Regions from separate parts of the Halobacillus naozhouensis genome, predicted to be linked through region 2. Evidence: riboswitches for the same ligand, from Rfam matches in the RefSeq annotation. Region 2 holds a riboswitch; the other holds the start of a gene.
What was found. Region 2 has a riboswitch for S-adenosylmethionine ahead of P9989_RS02695 (DUF2254 domain-containing protein). Riboswitches for the same ligand answer to the same signal wherever they lie in the genome.
Positions count from the first base shown of each region.

Region 1: another riboswitch for S-adenosylmethionine. It lies ahead of cobA (uroporphyrinogen-III C-methyltransferase); the one in region 2 lies ahead of P9989_RS02695 (DUF2254 domain-containing protein).

Region 1 is NZ_CP121671.1:2,580,841-2,592,773, forward strand. It holds gene sat (sulfate adenylyltransferase) at 1-444, opposite strand, end outside; gene cysI (assimilatory sulfite reductase (NADPH) hemoprotein subunit) at 504-2,222, opposite strand; gene P9989_RS13600 (assimilatory sulfite reductase (NADPH) flavoprotein subunit) at 2,278-4,125, opposite strand; gene P9989_RS13605 (uroporphyrinogen-III synthase) at 4,216-5,034, opposite strand; gene P9989_RS13610 (sirohydrochlorin chelatase) at 5,089-5,823, opposite strand; gene cobA (uroporphyrinogen-III C-methyltransferase) at 5,843-6,619, opposite strand; SAM riboswitch class I at 6,810-6,927, opposite strand; tRNA gene P9989_RS13620 (tRNA-Arg) at 7,230-7,303, opposite strand; tRNA gene P9989_RS13625 (tRNA-Gly) at 7,339-7,412, opposite strand; gene P9989_RS13630 (metallophosphoesterase) at 7,647-8,174, opposite strand; gene P9989_RS13635 (XTP/dITP diphosphatase) at 8,188-8,784, opposite strand; gene rph (ribonuclease PH) at 8,789-9,547, opposite strand; gene P9989_RS13645 (GerMN domain-containing protein) at 9,689-10,798, opposite strand; gene racE (glutamate racemase) at 11,122-11,933, opposite strand, start outside.
Region 2 is NZ_CP121671.1:482,105-494,037, reverse strand. It holds gene P9989_RS02710 (DUF2512 family protein) at 1-338, opposite strand, end outside; gene P9989_RS02705 (cation:proton antiporter) at 818-2,005, opposite strand; gene P9989_RS02700 (KGG domain-containing protein) at 2,197-2,409, opposite strand; gene P9989_RS02695 (DUF2254 domain-containing protein) at 2,495-3,910, opposite strand; SAM riboswitch class I at 4,198-4,313, opposite strand; gene P9989_RS02690 (glycoside hydrolase family 78 protein) at 4,435-7,086, opposite strand; gene P9989_RS02685 (carbohydrate ABC transporter permease) at 7,120-7,962, opposite strand; gene P9989_RS02680 (carbohydrate ABC transporter permease) at 7,981-8,865, opposite strand; gene P9989_RS02675 (ABC transporter substrate-binding protein) at 8,941-10,209, opposite strand; gene P9989_RS02670 (response regulator) at 10,349-11,851, opposite strand; gene P9989_RS02665 (sensor histidine kinase) at 11,832-11,933, opposite strand, start outside.

The DNA of each region.
Region 1 (11,933 bases), 2.1 Mb from region 2:
GCCGGGATGAGCCTCATCCGTGGTCCCATAAACACAACTTGCCTCTTTTTCCTTATCATATGTGTACTTTTCTTCCAGTTTAAGTACACCATAAACCACATCATCATCCCCAATAAGCGCGATCTCTGACCCGATGTCATATTCATCCGCTTGCTGCTGAGTTACAGGTAATGTAATCGGGATACTCCAAACTGTTCCATCTTCAAGACGCATTTCTTCAACGACTCGAGTGTAGTCTGCTTCCCCCATAAAACCACTTAGTGGGCTGAATCCTCCGATAGCAATCAGTTCTAAATCCGACAGACTCCAGGCATTTAATGTTAATGACTTCAATGAACCTGCTTTGTTTAAATAATCTTCTCGCTGGGAACCAGTCAATTCCCGTATTACAAGCTCTCCTCCGTGTGGTAAAATGGTCGCTTCTTCAGTTTGGGTTACTGTCATTAAACGAACCTCCTTTTAATTAATTGAATACCTTTAATTTGGCAACTTGACCCAAAGGCTTATTTATGAAAATCAAGACCGGAGCTGACTTCTTCAACATAACCAGCTCGAACAACATAATCTCCGAAGTGCTCATTTTCGCGGCGTCTTTTTCCATATTGCAAAAGAATCGGCTTTAACGTCTCTAAGATCTCTTCCTCTCCGATATTCTCCCGATACAGCTTGTTTAGTCGATCCCCGGTGAAACCAGCACCCAAATACATGTTGTATTTTCCAGGAGCTTTACCAATGAAAGCAATTTCACCTAGAGCCGGGCGTGAACAACCATTCGGACATCCTGACATACGAATGATAATGTCTTCTTCCCGGATCCCTGCTTCATCAAGGATGTCCTCGATTTTGTCTAGTAGTACCGGAAGATATCGTTCCGATTCAGCCATCGCCAGCCCGCATGTCGGAAAGGCGACACAGGCCATAGAATTTCTGCGTAGGGCGGAATTTTGTTTCCCATCCGTTAGTCCATATTTATTGACTAGTTCCACGATCTCGGGCTTCATTTCTTCCGTGACGTTGGCGATAATGAGATTCTGGTTTGGGGTAAGCCTGAAATCTCCAGTATGAATCTTTGCAATCTCTCGCAGTCCAGTCATTAACGGATAATCTTCTGAATCATTAATACGGCCATTTTGGATAAACAGATTTAAATGCCATCTTCCACTACCCTTGATCCAGCCATAGTGGTCGCCATTATGCTCAAAGTGGTAAGGTTTTGCCTCCCCAAGGTCCCAGCCTAATCTTGCTTGCAGTTCATGAACAAACCACTCGATCCCATATCTATCAATCGTGTACTTGAAGCGCGCGTTCTTTCGCTCTGAGCGGTTGCCATAATCTCGTTGAATCGTGATGATCTGCTCTGCCACCTTTACAATTTGATTAGCTGGACAGAAGCCAATGACTCGTGATAGTTGAGGATATGTAGTTGTATCCCCATGAGTCATCCCCATCCCTCCTCCTACAGCAACATTGAACCCTACTAGCTCTCCATCTTCCATGACCGCAATGAAACCGAGATCTTGAGAAAAAATGTCCACATCATTAGACGGTGGGACCGCGATACCGATTTTAAATTTTCGTGGCAAGTACACAGGACCATACATTGGCTCTATATCACCTTCTGCTTCACGGCTGTCCAGCACTTTCTCTTCGTCAAGCCATATTTCATGGTAGGCTTTTGTCTTTGGTAATAGTTCTTCACTTAAATTTTGTGCCCAACCATAAACTTCTGTGTGAATGTCTGATTGATCTGGATTAACATTGCACATCACATTTCTGTTCACATCACCACAAGCAGCAATGGTATCTAACAGGGCATCATTGATTTCCTGCATACTTTTTTTCATATTCCACTTTAAAACCCCGTGTAATTGAAACGTCTGTCGGGTTGTCAGCTTCAGAGTTCCATTTCCATAAGTGTTTGCGAGGTTATCCATAGTTTGCCACTGACGGGGAGTTGCCACGCCTCCTGGCAAACGCACACGAACCATGTACTGATAAGCTGGTTCCAGCTTTTGCTGCTTCCGTTCATTTCTTAAGTCCCTGTCATCCTGCTGATAGCTTCCATGAAACTTCAATAACTTTGTATCTTCATCAGGAATTCCCGCCGTAATGCGATCTGCAAAGCTTTCTGCGATTGAACCACGCAGGTAATTACTGTCATCCTTAATCCTCTCCATGTCACTTGGGGATCCATGCAGGTGAGTATGTTCCTTTTCCGTCATGAAAAATCTCCTTTCTATCAAACTGCCACTCTACTTTTATAAATTTAGATCATTCTTAATATACATCACGCTGGTAACGTTTCTGCTTACGCAATTCAGCTAAATATGTTTCCGCTTCCTCTATACTCATCTGTCCTTCTTGCTCCAAAATAGTTAACAGAGTAGCTTCTACGTCTTTGGCCATGTATTTTTCGTCACCACATACATAAATAGCAGCTCCGTCTTGCAGCCATTGATACAGGTCGTGACTTTTCTCCAGCATACGATGCTGTACATAGACCTTCTCAGATGTATCACGGGAAAAGGCCACATCTACTCTGGTTAGAATCCCTTCCCTGAGCCACCTTTGCCATTCAACTTGGTAAAGAAAATCGGTGACAAAGTGCTGATCTCCAAAGAATAACCATGATTCCCCTTCAGCACCTGTTTCTTCGCGTTCTTCAAGGAAAGCCCTGTAAGGAGCAACCCCTGTTCCGGCCCCGATCATAATGACTGGAGTATCCGGATTTTCAGGAAGTTTGAAATTTGAATTACGTTGAATAAAAACCGGCAGCGTGTCCCCAGGTTGTGATCGTTCCGCACACTGTCCGGAGCAGACACCCGTTCGTTTGCGCCCATGTGCATCATACCTCAGCGCCCCGACCGTAAGGTGTACCTCATCAGGATTCGCCTTTAAACTACTCGCAATCGAATAGAGACGAGGCGGAATTTTGCGAAGAATCGCAGTAAATTCTTCTGCCGTAACATTCCAAGGGCCAAAATCCTGGACTAAGTCAATAAGATCCCGCCCATATAAGTAGGCTTTCAATTGTTCCTGATTATCTGGCATGACAAGCTTATTCAGTTCTTCATTTGCAGAAAGCTGTCCTGCTTTTTCAAGCAACGGTTTTGTTAACCCGGTAATTTCGAAAGTTGAAGTTAAGGCGTCACGCAATGGCCGCAATTCCCCTTGCTTGTTTACAGGAACAAGCTCTTCAGGGTCCCATTCCAACTCTTGGATCAGTTTAGCTACAAGAGCAGGATCATTTTCCGGAAAAATCCCGAGACTGTCACCTGGTTCAAACTCAAAATTCGCGCCTTCTAGATCTAATTCAAGGTGGCGATTCTCTTTGTTTGACCCTCGGCCATTTAAATTCAAATTTTCCAGGATTTCTGCCTTAAATGGATTTGACCTGGAATAGACCGACTTTCTAATGGATGTGTTTGTTTGCTCTTGCTGAGAGCCTTGCCCCTCCTCTGTATTCACCTGCTTCGCATTATTTAATGTAGCTAGGACTCCGTCAAACCATTCCTCTGCAGGCTCCTCAAAGTCCAGGTCACAGTCTATACGAGGATAGATCCTTTTTCCGCCTAAATCCTCCAGTTTTTTATCAAAATCCTTGCCAGTTTGACAAAAGAACTCATAAGAGCTGTCTCCCAAGGAAAGGACGGAGTATCTGAGGTCATCTAATGCTGGTGCTCTTTTGCTATGTATAAAATCATAGAAAGCCATCGCATTGTCAGGGGGGTCCCCATCACCATGAGTGCTCGTCAGGATAAGTAAATCCTTAACCTTTTTTAAAGACTTGGGTTTAAAGTCATCCATGTCTGATAGTATTACCTTGTAATCTTGCTCCTTCAGCTTTTCCGAGATTTCCCCAGCCAGCGCTTCACAATTTCCAGTGTGCGAACCGAAAAGAATTGTCACTTCACGCGTTGCGGTTTGGTCGACTGTTAGTGAGGACGCTTCCGTCCCTGAATCATTTCCAGTATCTGGTTCGGCTGTTACCGTAGATGCTGCCTGGGAACTAGCTAAGTATCCACTTAACCATATTTTCTGGCTTTCTGTCATCGACGGCAGAACCTGATTTAACAAGTCTGCCTGCTCTTGTTTAAAGGGACTATTCATTACCTGGAACTGCAAATATACCCACCTCACAAAATTCTGTTTAATTTGTAACTAGTAATAGCATCACGTTCATTGTTTTGTGTGAATGTCCTTTCTCACACCTAATCAATGGTTGTACAAGGCTATTTGTCGGACGTAACGTTCAAGAGCTACTACCATCGGCCCCATTTTGGGCTGATCAGGCTTAAGAACATTCAGCACCCCATTTCTGTTTAATTCATTTGCTGTCACTTTCCCAACCGCCACTGCCAACACCTTGTCGTTGAAAGCCTGAATGATTTCATGTTTGTCGCGACTTTTCCCAAATAAATTATTGACCTGTGTTTTACTTGTAAAGACAACGGCATCAAGTGATTGAGTTATGATGGCATTTTTAAGATTGTGTAACACCTCGGGAATTGGTTCTTCATAGGAATAAGGCTGAGACAGATAAACATGACAGCCAGCCTTCTCTAATTCCTCCTTGAGCTTTGCATCATCCTGACTATAAACTTGTAAAAAAACCTGGGTCTGCTTGCGATCTATTTGTTCATCGGCAAATGTTTTCAGGATACTTTCCATTGTCCCATCTTCGGAGACCAGACTGACTTGGACAGCATTGCTCTTACACCAATTCAGTGTCTTTTTCCCGCGAATTGCTACTCGCGTTTCATTTAACTTTTCAATAAATGATGAGTAAAGCCCCACTTCTACTGAAGAGTCAGCCAAGGTTTTAGCTCCTATACCTGTCGTAATAATGGCCCAATCAAATGGTTCAAAAAGAAAATCCTTTATATTCTGTTGGCTAGTTTGTTCGTTTAACGTTTGTTTTCCTTGGATGGGATAAACTACCGGTTTTCCGCCTTTTTTCTGGATCAAGTTTCTTAATGACTCAGCACTTCGATCAGCAGCGACTCCAATAAGTTTTCCATCTAACCAGTTCATAACTCGTACTCCTTTCAATTAATTCCTTTCTTTCGCTGCTGAAGAATACATCAATTAGCCTCGCAAAGCTTCATTGACCCGGTCAGTCAAAGCATCAATCATAATGGGATGGTTACCAAGATATTGACACAACACCACCTGTTGACCTTTCTTCTGTACTTCATTGATTTTGGCTTCCATCGAACGCATAAGCAGCCCGGTAAACCATAGGTAGGGAATCACGAACGTTTGTGACCATCCTCCACGCTTAGAAGTTTGCAAACCATCATGAAAAGAAGGTGAACAGGCAGCTAAATAGCTCACATCGACATTAGCTGCGTCCGTTTTCGCCCTTAATTTACGTGCGATTTGTTCAATTGAATCTTTAGTCTCTGGATGACGGCTGCCTCTTCCAACTAGCAAGATGTTCATGTCTGATTGGTTGGGTACCTTTTTTTCCTGCACACGTTGAACCAAAATATCAATCACCCGATCCTGGACGCCGATCGTTCGTCCGTAAACGAGGTGAACTTGCGGATAGCGAAGTTTCGCTCGATCGATCTCTTCCGGTATATCACTGTAGTAATGACCTGCACTTAGCAATAAGACAGGTATAATAGCAACCTTCGTTGCTCCACGCCGTACAAGGTTCTCAATTCCTTGAGCCATATCCGGTTCTGCCAGTTCTAAGAAGCACGTTTCCTGAAGAGGAACGTCTACCCTTTTTTGGACGGATTGAAGGAAGGAAACAGCTTCTTTACGTGCCTTCTCAACTCGGCTTCCATGACTCACATATAAAACTGCTTCCATGCAAATATCTCCCTCGCTTTCACCCTACAATTGATGGCACATGAGTTTCTGTCTTGTTCTCAAGCTGTTCAAACCATTGCAGCTGTTCCCTCAGCTTCACGACCTTTCCCACAATAATTATTGAGGGATTCTTGAGGTCATTAGCCTTTTCTACAATATTCCTCAGGCTCCCTGTAACGGTACGCTGATGTGCTGTAGTTCCCCACTCCACCAGAGCTATCGGCGTTTCTGGGGGACGACCATGGCGGATGAGCCGCGCACAAATTTCGGGTAGCTTTTTCACACCCATATAAATACACAAAGTATCCATGCTTTTCACAACGTGCTCCCAATATTCTTCCTGATCATATCCATGTTTGTTCACCCCTGAAAGAAAAGCTACAGACGAGCTATAGTTACGATGTGTGACTGGAATACCAGCATAAGCTGGGGCGGCTACCCCAGACGATATTCCGGGAACGATTTCAAAAGGAATCCTATTCTTTGCTAATTCTTCCGCTTCTTCCCCACCTCGCCCAAAAACGAAGGGATCTCCTCCCTTTAAGCGGGTTACTGATTTACCTTGTAAGGCAAAGTTGCAAAGAAGTCTATTAATTGTTTTCTGATCCAAAGAGTGATTATCAGGCCGTTTACCACAATAAATCAGTTCAGCTTCATCCCCCGCTTCATTCAGTAATTCGGTGTTAATCAACCGATCGTATAAAATGACATCTGCTCGCTGAATGGTCTTCAAGCCCTTCACAGTTATTAATTCTGGGTCACCTGGTCCAGCACCGACAATATAAACTTTATTCATAAGTCCCCCCGGGTTCTCCTTGCACATGTAATTCATTGTAGTCCAAGGTATTTAGTTGGGTATAACGAAAACATCTTCCCGTATATATCTTCCTTCAATCCACATAACTCTTAGCGTTGAACACTAAAAAACCTCTCTTCTTATCAACGATAAGAAGAGAGGTTTTAACACATAAATTTAGCTACCTATCTCCTTATCTTTCAAATGCCGGAGCATCTGCTGGAATTGGCACAGTTTTCTGATGATCAATCATCAGACCCGTTGCCGAGGCTTCAAAGGGCCAGTCCCTCCACCTCTCACGATAAGAATGTGAAAATATGTTATTGAATTATTGGTATATATACTATCCACGTTTAGAAAAAATGTCAATAGAATATGGGAAAATTAACAACATTTAATATTTTCTGCAACAAAAATCGGGCAACTTATTTACTATTCGTGCTGAAGAAACTGCGGTTCTCAGTCCCTTAATGTATCCAACCTATTCTAACTTATTGGTTGCGATGTAATTGAAGCAACTAGTGCATACTGCTCAGCTCGAGTATTTCTTTTTTAAAACACAAAAAAGCCAGAATCCTTATGTATTAAGGATTCCGGCTTTTTCTTTTAGCGTCCCAGGCAGGATTCGAACCTGCGACCCACAGCTTAGAAGGCTGTTGCTCTATCCAGCTGAGCTACTGGGACAAGTCATAAGATTGTAGAATTATGTAGGATTAGAGTGGAGCGGGTGAAGGGAATCGAACCCTCATCATCAGCTTGGAAGGCTGAGGTTTTACCACTAAACTACACCCGCATTTACATTATATCATTAGCCACGTTTGGTCATGCCCTTACCTCTGCTAGCTTAGTCAAAGAAGTTGATCGGGCGGGCAACTCGAAGAACATTCGGTGAAGTTTCGCTCGTGGCTGAGGTTTTACCACTAAACTACACCCGCAAAACAATAAAGTTAATGAACGATTTATTTTTTCCGACAAGGATAATTATAGTAAAATACCGTGTCTTTGTCAACAACTCCGCAGCAAAGAGTTAATTCTTTGCTGCTAGAGATGTTTCCAACCTTAACTCTGGCATAGGTTTCCCAGTCACGTGATAATATTGAAGTTCGATCTTATCAAGTGTTTCCCATTCCATGATGGCGTAGGTCGGTTCTTCACGGTCCCTCGGCAATCTGGCACTGCCTGGATTAATGAACAGTTTGTCTTTCACTTTTTCTGCCCCTGCCATATGTGAATGTCCAAAACAAGCTACCTGAGCACCAAGTTCCTCTGCCCGATACGATAGTGGCATTAACGTTGACTTAATTTGGTGTAAATGGCCATGAACAACCAAAATAGTTAAATCACCAATAGACACTAATTGTTCATTTTCCATGTCGGTATCGAAATCACAATTACCTTTAGCGTAATGAAAACCTTCCAACTCTTCAGACTGGTAGCCGAGTTCTGAATCACCACAATGAATGAGCGCATCCACTTCATAACGGTAACGCTGTTTAATCTCCATCACTTCATTGGTTAATCCGTGCGTGTCACTAATAATTAGCACTTTTGGCATTACAAACACCTCTTTATGATAGATCCTGCAACCATTGTTCTATTTTTAGGATAGCATGCTTTCGGTGACTAATTGAATTCTTTTCCGCTGATGTATACTCTGCCATTGTTCGATGAGAATCACTTGGGATAAATATTGGGTCATAGCCGAAACCGTTGTTACCTGCTGGCTCCATAGCAATCCGCCCTTCACAAGTACCCCTTTCCACAAAAGTTTTATGGCCGGGACGTGCAACAGCGACTGCACATACGAAACGTGCTGTACGATCGTGTGCTGGAACGTGGCTCAATTCATCCATAACTTTTTCGATGTTCTTGCGGTCATCCTTGTCTTTTCCCGCATAACGAGCGGAGTAAATACCAGGAGCACCGTTTAGAGCATCAATTTCAAGACCGGAATCATCGGCAACGACAGGAATTTGGAATTGTTCAGCAATTGCCTCGGCTTTGATGACTGAATTTTCCTCAAAGGAGTCACCATCTTCAACTATATCAGCTATCTTCTGATCAAAATCAAGCAATGATTTTACTGTTATATGATATTTCGAAAACATCTCATCAAACTCGTCAACTTTACCCTTGTTTTTTGTGGCAATAACTAATTCTTTCATCGGATTATTTCTCCGAAACTGCTGATGATGTTTCAATGACATCAGCCCATTTTCCAATTGCATCTTTTTGCAGTTTAGTAAGCTCTGCCACTCCTTCTTGGGCCAGGGATATCATCTTCTGAAGTTGTTTCATTGAAAAAGTGGCTTCTTCTCCTGTTCCTTGAAGCTCCACAAATTCCCCTTGACCTGTCATGACAATATTCATATCCACATGGGCTTTGCTATCCTCTTCATAACAAAGATCCAGAATTTCTTCGCCATCAGGGAGGACTCCCACCGAAATAGCTGTTAAAAAGTCAGTCACAGGAAGCTTTTTTAATACTCCTTTTTCAACTAACTTGCCAAACGCAAGTACAACCGCAACGAAAGCACCAGTAATCGATGCTGTTCTCGTGCCGCCGTCTGCCTGAATCACATCACAATCGACCCATAAGGTACGTTCACCTATACGATCTAAGTCAACTACGGCACGTAAGGCGCGACCAATAAGACGCTGTATCTCCATCGTCCTCCCGGAAACCTTTCCCTTTGAGGATTCACGAATATTTCGCTGTTCTGTAGCACGTGGCAGCATCGCATATTCTGCTGTAATCCAGCCTTTTCCCTGTCCGCGTAGAAATGGCGGGACCCGGTCCTCCACACTCGCATTACAGATCACTTTCGTGTCCCCGAAACTTATTAATACAGATCCTTCCGGGTGCTTCACATAATCCGTTTCGATTGTAATTTCCCTTAATTCATTGACTGCACGTCCGCTTCTCATGGCTATGTCCTCCCTTTCGTTCTCTACAACTATACCTAGCCCATCTTAACATAAAAAAAGGTCTATATACAGATTACACTCTTTGCTGCCTTATGTAAAAATGGGCCACTACATCATTATAGTGACCCGTGATTTTCATTTTTATAAACTTCCAGGTTCATTTGCTCCATTAATATCTGAACGTGTTACAGGTTCAGCCAGCGGCTCCCCTGCTTCATTTAAAACTTGTTCGACCCCTTCAACTTTTACTTCAACCGCTTCCACATCATTCATATTGGTTAAGCTCATGACAAGGCTGGCGAGAGCTTGTTCAGACACCGCTTTAGATTCTTGTCCATTTAACAAAGCCTCATTGAAGGTTACACTCAACACCCCTTCATTGAGTTCAGCACTTGTGGCTTGAACGCCTTCATTGAAAGGTTGAAGCAGGGATGTTCCAAGCGCTGGTCCATCGAGGAGGGTCTGTACTAAAGAAGTGTACAAATTACCCTCTGTACTTACTCTCGTGGTTACCGGGACTTGATATACTTCTTCGTCACCTTGTTGAGATGGGAAGTAGACCGTTACGGCTTTACTTCCCACAACATCCGTTTGGTCACCAACATGGACATTGATCCCGTCCGAGCGGGAAACTCCTCCATTGATCGGAGTCCCGCTCACAGGCATTTCCTTAAGTTCATGTCCGTTGATCCATAACTTCATTCGATCTACATTATCAAACTGTGTAACTGTAAAGGTCATTGCCTGCAAAATCTTTTTTTCTTCGTTAGGCTGGTAATTTTTAAATTCTTTTGAGACATCCACGACCATCGTGCCATTATCCTTTAGATTCAATCCTAAAATTTCAGTTCCAGCCGGTAATACCGCCTTAAAGCCGGTTGGTAATAAACTTGAGATTGGTCCATCTTTAACTAAGTATTCTAGGGCTTGTGTAGCTACCTCTTTAGAAGCTGGCAGTTCTACCGTCTGAGGGACAACCATCCCATTAGAATCAATTAAAAATAATTCTCTCGCCACTGTTTCTGCTGCCTCTTCTGCTTCCTTCTGACCTTCTCCTTCAACACTTTCCTTGCCACTGCCTTTTTCTGGTGGTGACTCCTTTGTATTCGTTTCAGGAGTCGCTGCCGTCTCCTCTTCTGGCGGAGCATCCATCTCCTCTAATGATTGCTCCCCTTCAAATAAACAACCCGACAGCAATCCTGTACTTAATAGTACGGCAATCGATAAGGGTTTAATTCCGCATGTTTTCATGCTATTCCCTCCCATGATAGTTTGTACTACCATATATACGAGCTGTAATAAAGTTTAGACCACTGATTTTATGTTGCAAGACAAGATTTTCTAGAAAATGTGTTTTTGTCAGGGGCAGCACTTAGTAGACTCAAGAAAGATTCTCTTTCGAACTTACATAAATAACCTTCAAGATCTAAAACGAAACTTGAAGGTTAATCCTTTCAGTCTTTATTAAGATATACTTTCGATACAGGCAGAATAGGTAATCAGCTTGTCTATTACTTAATCAAGCCTTCCAAACGTGGAAAAATAACAAAGTATTCACACGGCTTTCAAGCTAGCTATTTTGCTGTCTTTTCGAATTGTTCAAGTTCAATAAGCTTTAAGACTTGGATCGGCTCTTCAAACCACCTATTGGCCACCAGCCTGAATTTTTCCATATCTCCTGTTGTATAAAATTCATGCACGGGGGTACTATCTCCCTGTTCTAAAACATTATGGTAGGCCAGAATTAAACTAGTTTCACTAGCGGTTTCCTCTCCAGAGCTTATCACGTTAATGTGGCTTCCCATTTCCTTCTGCACTAAATCCTTTATAAGTGGGTAATGAGTACATCCGAGAATTAATGTATCAATATGGTTCATCTCTTTTAAGGGTAACAAAGTCGAGCTAACAATTTCTTCTGCTTCCGGACCCTCTAAAATACCGTTCTCCACCATAGGAACAAAAGGAGGACAGGCGAGACCATTTACTCGCATAGAATGGTCGATTGCCTTGAGTGCTTCTGGGTATGCTTGACTTTTTATTGTACCTTCTGTCCCAATTACACCTATCCGTTTATTTCTACTGCTCTTGATTGCTGCCCGGGCTCCTGGTTCAATTACACCAATTACCGGGATCGGCAATACGGACTGAAGTTCATTTAATGTGTAGGCGGTCGCTGTATTACAAGCAATAATGAGCATCTTAATATCGCGTCGCATGAGATAATGAACCATCTGCCATGTAAATTCTTTCACTTGATCTTTTGGCCGTGGTCCATAGGGGCATCTTAATGTGTCACCCAAGTAAATAAATTTTTCTTTGGGGAGTTGACGCATCAGTTCACGGGCTACGGTCAATCCTCCAACTCCTGAATCAATCACACCTATCG
Region 2 (11,933 bases):
TTCTTTGAAATATAAGAATGGAAGAAGTATTCACCTATTGCAATTGCAACAGCTGAAATAGCAGCTTCCCAAATCATCGTTCCTAGTCCCATACCTGTTAAGACCGTCCCAAGTATCCAAACAATTATGAACGTGACTCCCAAATCTGCCATAGTAGCTATCATGTTATTGGTTTTAGGTAAAATATAGAGATCCCCTAGAAGATAGGAGACTGCACCTAAAACGACAGTTAAAATGAGCGTGTTAATAAAAGAAATTCCAAACCCCAAACTAAGGATTACATACAGGACTATTAGGGTCATGATCCCTTTGATTGCAAGTGCCTTTACATGTTCCATGATGTCTCTCCTCCTTTTTTGTTGTAAAAGATCTTGTATAGACTCTATAAGCCTTCTTCAATCCCCACCATCAGGTCTTACTTAAGTTTTATGTGGGTAACGCCCAGATTGTTTCCTTTCGTTTCTCATCTTCCATTAATTACTACCTATAAATTAGAAATAGAGGAAATAAAAAGAAAGGCTTATATAATGCGTTCCCGGGAGACATGGACTTAAACGTCCTTCTTCATCATTGGCTTCTTTTCTCGATTTATGAATTAGTTCAAGATACCTTCCTTACTCAACACGGATTCAATACCTAGCCGTGCCCCCTGTCATAACAGATTCACTCCATTTTTCGTCATCTGGGTAGAACATTTTCTGAAATTCAGATTAATATCCATTGTGAACGTCTTCTTCTTCCTCCGCTCCCTCCCCACACCCTACCCCTTAATATAATACTAAGTCGAAACGTACACCCTTCAGCACTTGAGGGAATATTAATCAGTAAGTATCTTTTTTGACAAAGGATGTATTCCAATGCTTTGGATCACTAAAGACAGTAAGACAGCAGCAAATGTCAGAGAGAGGATGAATTCTGTGCCTTGAGCTTCTTTAGCCTGTAGACTTAAGATCAAAAAGACAGACATAGAGCCTTTCAATCCTGACCAGCTGAGAAGGAGGGATTCTTTCCAATTGATTTTGTCTCTCCAAACCGGGAAGGACTGAGTCGTACCAGCAATAATAAGAAATCTTACCAATAAAGATGCAACAAATATAAGAAAGGCAAGCCCCCAAGCATCAAATAAAAGATAGTTAGTAGATTCAACACCTATGAGTAAGAATAATAAAGATAAGATCGAGAGTTCTACCACTCCCCAGAAACTGTCTAATGATTCACGGAAATGGTCTTCCTGATGGGAGCGATTAAATTCAATGGAAAGCATGATACCAGCAAAGACGGTGGCTAATACCCCTGATACGCCTAAATGCTCTGCCAAATTAAAAATTCCATAAGCAAGGATAATACTCAGCATTACCTGGTATTCTTTATGATGAGTAATGTGTATAGCCTTACTAAACAGCCACCCAAATCCTAAGCCGACAAGCGTTCCTCCAATAGATACAAATAAAAATTCACCTAAGAAAGCACCGATAGAAAAAGTCTTATCATGAAGATATATACCTAAGATTACTGTGAAAATGACGATACTTGTGCCATCGTTAATGAGCGACTCGCCTTCGACCACGTCAGCCATCATCTTATCTCCGGAAGACTTCTTAAGAATGGAAACGACGGAGACAGGATCTGTGGGTGTCAGCATAGAAGCAACCAATAAAGATCCAACAAATGATAGCGCGAATAGACCACTGATCACATAAATTGTCCAACCTAATAAGAGGACAGTGAGCATAATTCCTATCGTAGCCAAGAAGGTTATAATCCCAGCATTCCTTTTAAGGGCATCGGGAGAAAACCGGTAAGCTGAAGTAAACAACAATCCTGGTAAAAAGATGTGATAAATCATGTCTTTCGTAACTTCAATAGAAGAAAAATAAGGGATAAAAGAGAGCCCAATACCGACGAGGACTAGTATGAGTGGTACAGGGAAATTTTCTTTCTTTTTATCAATGGTGAAGATGATATAGCCGATAAACAATAAAATCAGGAATGGTGTAATGGACATTTTCAATTTCCCCCATCTTCCTAATGGAATAAATATACTTATTTATTCCAGAGTTGTTTAGAGTCGCTGAGTTCAGCATCTGTTCTTTTAAATATCTTTTTATGATTACTGCCAATCGTTATTATTTAAGCATGTTCAAATACTATAGAAGGCCTGTCCACTCTTTGGAACAGGCCTTCTCTCTAATAGATTTATGAGCTTTTTCTATTATTATTTTGCTTACCGCCTTTTGACCCGATTTCCTCGTAGAATTCTTTATTATGCTCTTGGGAGGTAGTTTCTCCGCCTTTTTGACCTATATCTTGATAAAATTCCTTATCGTGTTCCTTGGAGGTCTTGTTTCCGCCCTTTTGACCTGCTTCCTCTACAGTCATTTTGCGATTGCTATTGTTTTGTTTAGCCATTTTCAATTCCTCCTTTTGTGTTGTATATATACCATTCCTCCTTAGCTATAGGGTTAAAACATATATTAACCATAAATGGATATTTTTAATTTCTTTGTAATATTCTATCTCTAGGGGAGCGTTCTTCGTGTTTTAATATTTCTTCAATGATATTATTGTAATCTTCTTCATTCCCTGTTGTTTTTGCGATATTAAAAAGCCCATCATAAAATTTTCTGTTATCTAGGTGATGCATGTATTCATATTCGAATCCACTTGCCGTATATACGGCAAATTCCCAGACAGATTGGTCGTCTCGTTTACTCACTGCTCGTGCAATCGCATCAAGGACTTTAAGTAACTCAACGGTAATGACTACGTTATCCCTTGCATAATGCCGTATAGAGGCGAACCCGATATATAAATAATCTTCAAAATCGAGATTCTGTAAAATAAGACGGAGGTCATAATTTTTATCGGTTAAATAGGGAGTGAATTTTGCCTTCTGAGAAATGTTTATAAGTAAATCCCCAATCTCATAAATAGTATCAGTGGCTGTTTTGGGGTCATCATTACCCAAAGCCCGAATAGCGATTTCCACGAATTTATTGATACTGAACTCAATGTCCTGAATTTCTGTTTGGCCCTTTCCTATATGAAACATATTTTTATATTTAAATTCATCAATAGTTGTTTTTTCTTTCTTCTTCCAATAGGTTAACAAAGGTGTAGAGCCAAAGACGAAATTCCCAACTTTGTACTCTAGCCGAATAATGAGATCATCCTTACAAGCTTCCTCAATCAATGGAATAAAATCCATAGTTTGTAAATAGCCAGAAGAATCAATACTTATTTGGTGTCCCTGGTATTCCGGGATTTGGCCTTTTATTGTCGCTTCATCCTCTACCCTGTAAGGTTCGAGTTCATTAAGCAAGGAACTTTCAATAATTCCAATGGATTCCCTTTTCATATCACTCGTCATATTTGATACTTGAAGCCAGGTGACAATGTGATTAATAAAAAAAACAAATGTTCCTAAACATAAAGCTGTCAGAAATGTAGCTGTTACTGGAATCAAGGAATATTGGGAAGCTGTTTCCCCATTAAGAAATAATAGACAAAACAATACATATAGGAAGCTCCCGTTAAAAATCCCAAGCGTTCGCTGTGTCACATTCGTCATCATAAAATTCTTTAGTATCCTTGGAGAATATTGGCCGGCGAAGGTCGTTAGAGCTGTTAACACACCATAAAAGGTAAAGGAGTTTAATGATAAAAGTCCTCCTGTTAGAGTACTTAATATGGTTTTGGTCAATTGATAATTTGCACTTAGAATCGAAGGCATCATGTTGCCAAACTCCATCTTCAGATCTGCCCACACGGTTAAGACAAAAAGCAATAGTGATAACCCTGCATAAATAATGGGTGTAACCCAAAGGTTTGAGTAAACCCGGTGCCATTTCTCTCTTTTTGACATGTTTTTGTACTTCTTTTTATTTTGGAGTTTATTCCGATTCTTCATCTCGACACTCCTTTAAGGGCATGATATTCCCTCTATCCCCCTCTTTGTCGTGTTCTAATCTGTACAAGGGTGTTGTTGGCTGATCGAACGTCGTCTTTCCTGCTATAAAATCAAAAAAAACCCCGCGTGTTAGGGTTTATTGCCGGGGATGAACTCTATCTATGAGCTGTAATTAAAATGTTATGGTATCGACATTTTATATTTCTTATCCCCCTGTCTACACAAAAAAGCCCCCCTTCTCGAAAAATTAGAAGGGGGGCTTTCAAATTTAAATAGAAAACCGACTCTCCTCATCTTTCAAGTGCATACGCACCTGTTGGAGTTGGCACAGTTTCTAATGAACTACATTAGTCCCGCTGCCGAGGTTTCAAAGGGACAGTCCCTCCACCTCTCTAGATAAGAAGATAAGCTTATTTTTCTTAAAATTATGTGAACTATCTAGACATAGTCTTTTGTCAATTCATGTTTTTCTTACACCATGCCGCCCATGGTATATGATTTCTTTTCCTTCTATTTATACTGAATCAAAGAGAGCCTTCTAAAACGTTATACTCATATTGAAATTTATAGTTACCTGAACCGATGTGAACAATAACATTTTCTCCAGAAAACTGATATTCACCGATGGCCTCCAAAAAAAGCTTTTGATTTTTGACCGGTGAAGCTGCACCAGGCAAGGTAACAGTAGCAGTAGTATTTGCCGGAATAGAAACATTATAGGTGAATACTTCACCTTCGAATGTCCAGCTCGATCCAATCTCCCCATACATGGAATGATAGGTGGATCTTAACCATGTCAATTCCGCACCTGGTTTTGGAGCAAGATGAATATGTTTGTAACCAGGCTGCGTTTGATCAGTATCTATCCCAGCCAGAACTTTGTACATCCATTCACCGATCGAACCATAGGCATAGTGGTTGAAGGAATTCATATCATCGCTCCAGAAGCTACCATCTGGCTTGATACTATCCCAGTGCTCCCATACCGTCGTAGCCCCTTTAGTAACCTGATACAGCCATGAAGGATAGTCTTTTTGTAAAAACAGACGGGAGGCGATATAGTGGTATCCGTTCTCACTCAAAACTAAATTTAAATAAGGGGTTCCCACAAAACCCGTCGTCAAATGAACACCTTCTTGTTCAATTAATGTTACTAAATCAGCCGCTATCTTTTCCTTTGATCTCTTATCCACTAAATTAAACATCAAAGTTAAGACATGGGCCGTTTGTGTTTGGACTTGTAAAGAGCCATTATCCTTCAAGAAACAGTCTTGATAAGAGTCTTTAATTTTTTTATACAAGTGCTCGTATGCTTCTAGATCATCATTAAGTTCCAGCACCTTAGCGGTACGGATCAGTATCTGGGTTGAATAGGCAAAAAAAGCGGTGGCAATCAAAGTTTTATCTGTTACGCCTGTATAAGTATCAGGTTCGGAGTCAAGGCCCAGCCAGTCTCCGAGTTGAAAGCCCGTATCCCACAGGTTTTCGTCCTCTCCTTGCGACCTCATATACTCTACCCATGCCTTCATACTGCTATATTGCTCTTCAAGAATCCTTTTATCCCCGTAACTAACATAAAGCGTCCAAGGGATGATTACAGCAGCATCTCCCCAAGCAGCTACGGAATGCGTCACACCTCCAAGATTCCCATCTGTTTTACTGATAATGTCTGGAATAACATAAGGAACGCCACCATTTGAGAGTTGATCAGCTATTAAATCTTTTAACCATTTATTGAAAAAAGGCCCCACATTTCTCAAGTAGGATGCTGTTTTGAAAAACATTTGTGCGTCCCCCGTCCATCCCAATCGTTCATCGCGTTGAGGGCAATCGGTTGGGACATCCAGGAAGTTGCCTTTTTGACCCCAGACAATGTTATGGTGGAGCTGGTTAACTAGTGGATTGGATGTTTCAAAGTCTCCCGTACGTTCCATATCCGAATGTAAAACCTCTCCTGTGAAATCACTGAGATCAACGTCCTCTGGGAAATTAATCAATTTGACATAACGAAAACCTTGGAAGGTGAAATGCGGTTCAAAGACTTCCTGCCCCCCGCCTTTACATGTGTACGTTATTTTCTGTTCGGCTTTTCGTAGATTGCCAAAGTAGATATTTCCCTCTTCATCTAGAATCTCAGCATGTTTCAAAGCTATTTGATGACCCTTTTCTGCTCTTACATTAAATTTGATCCATCCGACCATATTCTGCCCCATATCAAGGACGGTATCTCCTTCACGTGTGGTGAAAATCTCCAGAGGTATCAGCTCATCGATTTTTCTTACAGGTTCGTTCTGCTGATGAATGATGTGATGCTTGGGATAATTCACGACTTCCACGGTCTCAACGTTATGGTTTCGTTGGTCTTCTAAGCGAGCATCATAGGTTTCCCCATGATAGATTTCAGACATAAGGATTGGTGTCGCAACTGCCTGCCAGTCTTTGTTTGTAACGATCTTGACTTTCGTTCCATCCCCATAGGTAATATGCAGTTCGACCAATGCTGCTTTCGTATCTCCATAGATTTCTTTTTTTCCTTCAAATCCAAATGGACCTTTATACCAGCCGTTTCCTAGCGATACGCCAATTTCATTATGATCGGCTGTTAAGTACTCCGTCACATCATAGGCTTGATATTGAATACGATTATGATAACTCGTCCATCCCGGTGAGAAATATTGATCTCCGACTCGGCTGCCATTAATACTAAGCTCATAAACACCTAGACTTGTTGCATATACCCTTGCTTGAGAAATTTCCTTCCTACTATTGAAAGAATGATAGAGATAAGGCGATGCTTCTGATTTTTCCATTTTCTCAGGGGCTGTAATCCACTCGCCTTCCCACTCTTCATTCATGAAACCTGTTTCCCAAAAACTTGCCGGTGACCAGTCGGTAGGGACCTCACCCTGACACCAGATCTTCACTCGAAAGTAGTAACGAGTAAACGGGTCGAGCTTCAAGTCCTTGATTTCATTTAGAATGGATTCATGACTCTCAAATCTTTGATCATAAATGGGGTTTTCAAAACTTTGCTTCTTGGATACCTGTAATTGGTAAGCCGATTGCTTTACTTCCTGTTTGTCAGACTCGATCTGCCAACTAATGCGAGGATTCTGTGTATCTAATCCAAGCGGTTCTTTAAAATATTCACATGTAAGGTTTTTAACTTCGATCATTTCTCTCCACTCTCCTTTTTTATTTAAAGTTTCTTATCCTTTCACCGCGCCACTTGTCATCCCTTTCATAACTGTCTTATTCAAAAAAAGGTAAAGGATTAAAGTGGGTAGTACAGCCATAGAAATGGCAGCAAAAGTAGGTCCCCATTGGCGTTGTCCATATTCGCCGGAAAAACTCATTAACCCTGTTTGGATGGTCCTTAATTCGGAATCACTAATAAAAGTCATAGCAAAAATCAAGTCATTCCAAACGAAAAAGAATTGCACTAACGTTACGGTTACGACAGCATTCATTATCATAGGCATCGCAATACTGATGAAAATCCTGTAGATACTTGCCCCGTCCATGACAGCTGATTCAATCAATTCATTGGGAACTGCCTTAAAGTAGCTGGTAAACAAAAAGATGGTTAATGGTAAACCGAAGGCCACATAAACTAGAATTAAACCTAGGAGGTTATTCAATAAACCAACATTAAAGAAAATCGTGAATAAAGGCAGCAGTACTATGGGGACAGGAACCATAATCCCGACTAAGAAAACTAATAACATCCCCCGGCTGATTTTCCATCTCATTTTTTCAATAGCGAAAGCTGCTGCCGCTCCAAAAAGGATGATAAACAATAATGACGGGAATGTAGCGATAATACTATTCCTAAAGTAAACTCCCATATTCCCATCTTTCCAAGCATCGATGTAGTTCTGGATGTGGAAACTTTCTGGAAGAGTATACATCGGAGACGTACTAAATTCTCCAGGAGCTTTTAAGGAAGACATCAATAACCAAAAGACCGGATAAACCGTTATGACCACGATAATAAAAACTAATAGCTTGCCTAAAATATTTCCGATCCATTTTCCACCGCTTGTGTTCATCGAAATCACCCCATCTTATTATGTTTGATCTTTCCAGGAAACTTTATAAACGATCAAGGTAACCACTAGTGTCATGAACAATAGAAATAAAGCAACCGTACTTCCATAACCGTAATTTCCATTCGTAAAGGCATGCTGGTACATATAAACCGAGAGCGTTGTAGTGCTTTTTCCGGGTCCACCTCCTGTCAGAGCCACGACCTGTTCAAAGACTTTCAGCGTCCCACTCAAACTGAAGATAATTGCAGAAATCAAGATCGGTTTAATGAGAGGCAGGATTATGAATTGCGTCATTTTCCACCCTTTAGCCCCATCAATTTTGGCTGCTTCTAATACATCTTCAGGGACATCCATTAGCCCAGCATATAAAATTACTGCATAAAAACCCATCGCCTTCCAAATTTCCATGATACATAGAATCCAGAAGGCTGTTTCCGGTTGTCCCAGCCATGCTTGCACCCAGGTTTCTAAGTGAAAAGCAGTCAGAACACTGTTTACTAATCCATAGTTAGGTGCAATCTCGAACAACTTGGCAAACAGTTGTGCGATGGCAACCGTGGGCAGGACGACCGGGAAAAAAACCAGTGTCCTTATTAAAAATGATGCACGTTTGATATAGAATACGTACAGCAAGGACAGCATCAATCCAAGAAAGACTTGTCCGGTTGTAACAATTAATGTGAATTTTAAGGTAATCCATAAACTTGAAAAGAAGTTGCTGTCATTGAATAATTGAATATAGTTCTGTATTCCGACAAAGCTGAATCCTTTGATTAACGAACCTTCATAAAATGTATACACGCTCGACCAAACAATAGGCACTAATAATATGACTATATAAATCAGCAGAGCCGGGAGCATAAATAGAAGAATAGCTTTGCGATCTCCTAATACTTCTTTCATAATTTCACCCCTTATGTTGGATTCACATATGATCATAAGTAGAAAGGAAGGTCATTGGTCGACCTTCCTTTCTACTTATTTTTCCAATTGACTCTTTAACGCTTCTAAATATTCTTCTGGAGACATTTGACCTGTCAGTAATAGTTGGGCATTGTCTTCCGCGAGCGCTTTTGATTCGGCATCCATCCTTGCTTCAAACCATAAAGCTGCATTTTCTACACTGTTGATCTTATCCATGGTTTCTTTAGTTAATTGGCTTATATCATCTGGAATTTCTGATGCTTTGAATCCTGTAATTATTCCTTCTTCCATAGCTTTATCCCCATACTCTGAGAAGATCTGTTTCATCCATTCACCCATTTGCTCATCATACTTTTCTGCAGAGGCGCTTAATGTTAAACCTGCATTCATCGACCAATCGTCAAGCGTTCCTTTTCCGCCTTCCACTAATGGGATATTGAACATCCCGACATTTTCCAGGCCGATTTGGTTACGTTCAGGGTTATTGAAGTTAGCTAAATCCCAGCTGCCGCTGTAATACATGGCTGCCTCGCCTTGAAGGAAGATATCTAAGGCTGTATCTGCATCAATCGTATTGGTACCTTTACCAAAGTATCCTTTTTCATTCATTTCCTGAACTAGCTGGGCACCTTCTACAAAACCTTCATCGGTTACACTCAATTCACCCTTTTTGACTCTTTCCATAACGTCTGGTCCATAGTAACGAATCACATAGCCATTCAAAAATCGAGTAATCGGCCATTTTTCTTTTCCTGCTACAGAGAAGGGCTGAATCCCTGCTTCACTTAACTTTGCGCTAACCTCCATCATCTCTTCCCATGTGGTTGGAACTTCTAAATTGTTTTCTTCAAACATTTTCTTGTTGTACCAAAATCCTTCGATATTCAATTCAACGGGTAAAGCATAAAGGCCGCGGTCACCACTGAGCTGTGTAAGTAAATCAACCGCTCCTGGTGTAAGCTCATCGTAGATCCCTAAATCTTTGAAGGTTTTTTCCATATTAATTACTTGTCCATTGTCAATGAGTTCCTCTAATTGAGCGGATTCATATTTAAATAATTCCGGCAGATCATTACTCGCTGAAAGTAAAGAGATTTGCTGCATGATGTTGGCATGTTCAATCGTTTCAGTTTCCAGTTCAGTTTCCGGAATCTCTTCATCCAAATCCAGTAGAATTTTACTTTCTCCCTGATCAGGACGGTCTTCCGTTAAAAAATCAATTGTTCTTGTGCCGTCTTCGGAATTGGCACTTTCCTCGGAACTGCAGCCAACAACTAAGAAAACCATCAGCATTCCTAACAAAATCATTCCGATTCTATTCAACTTGTGTCCCCCTCTTTTCATTTGGTTAACGTCATTGTAAACGCTATCATCAATAGATATAATCGCTTCATTTTTAGGGTGGTGTACGGATTTTTCAGATACATCACAAAAAGACCTTAAATAATACCATATTTAGGTATCATTTAAGGTCATGGTTATATCTTCTGGTAGATTTTTTAAATTCACCAGGAGAATATCCAGTTTGTTTTTTAAAATTATTGGAAAAATGCCTGTAAGTAGTATAACCCACTTTGTCACTTACCTCTGATACCGTTTCTCCTTTTTCAAGCATCCATTTCGCTACAACCATCCGATACCTGGTTAAATATTTGATATACGTAATCCCCATCTCTTCTTTAAAAAGCATGCTAAAATAATTAGGATTCATACGCACGAATTCAGCTACTTCATCAAGGGAAATATCCTGTGCGTAATGCTTTTTGACATAATCACAGGCCTTCTCAACAGCCGGATGTTTTCTCGTTTCACCAGCGTTCGGCAACCACTTCGTAATCATCTGCAGTTGTTCTCTTAACCAAACCATCATTTGTTGTTTCGTCGTAAGGTTTTTCAGCTCTTGCTGTGGAAAGTAATGGTGAAGCATATCCTCTGCACCATCAAAACCTACTTCTTTGACAGCATCCATGGATAAGTAAATCAATCTTAAGATTTCCCTCTCGGCTACATCCGGATGTAATGGCTTCTTTTCCAATTCCTCTACATATTTTTCGAGTGCTGCTTTTAAGGCGTGCGCATCATCAATCCGAATCGAATAAAGTACAGCTTCCTCTTTCGGTTCCAAGGATTCCGAAGAATTGATTTCATTCTTCAAGTCATCATACCTCCAACACCCTTTTCGATTGGAAAAGGTAGCAAATCTTAGTGCATACAAGGCCTCTTTATAGCTTTGAGAAGCATCGGCCAAATTTTCATAAGTCCTGCCGCACCCGACCGTAACGGAGGAATATTCCAATGTATCCAGAAAGGTTTCCAAAAAAGCATTTGCATTGGTTTCCAAATGAAAAATCACCACAAGGGAGTTCGTACCATCAAAAGTGGAGACAATTCGAGCAGAATCAGAATGAGGGGCACCTCCCAACTCTGTTCCTGTATAAGCAAGCACTGTGCTGGCCTGAATGCCTTCAAATGTTTCCCAAGCTTGGACTTCTCGCTTTTCCACTCCTTGCAGCACAAGATCTAGGGCAGCTTTCTCCGTCACTATACGTTTGGACTTTTCCCATTGATCCTCCAACTGAGATAGCTTTTCCTTTTCATGATGTTTTTCGTTGATTTTCCTTAATGATTCTTCAATCATAGGAATGGTAATCGGTTTTTCCATATAATCGGTCACGCCTAATTTTAAGGCCGTGCGCGCATATTCAAATTCATTAAACCCGCTAAACACAATACAGATCGTATCCGGTGCCGTCTTCATAATTTCTTTGACTAGATCCAGCCCATCGATCCCCGGCATCCGGATATCGGTGAAAACGACTTCCGGTTCAAATTCGTGAAACAATTCGAGAGCGGCTATCCCATCACTTGCCGAACCAATCAACTCAACATTATAGTGAGACCAATCAATCATTTTGGTTAACCCTTCTATGATGATCGGTTCGTCATCAATTATGATGGCTCTCATCCGTATCACTCCTTCTTCCTTTTTCAGGGTCAAACTTGATTTCAACACTGGTCCCTTTTTGAGGGGCACTCTTAATCTTAAA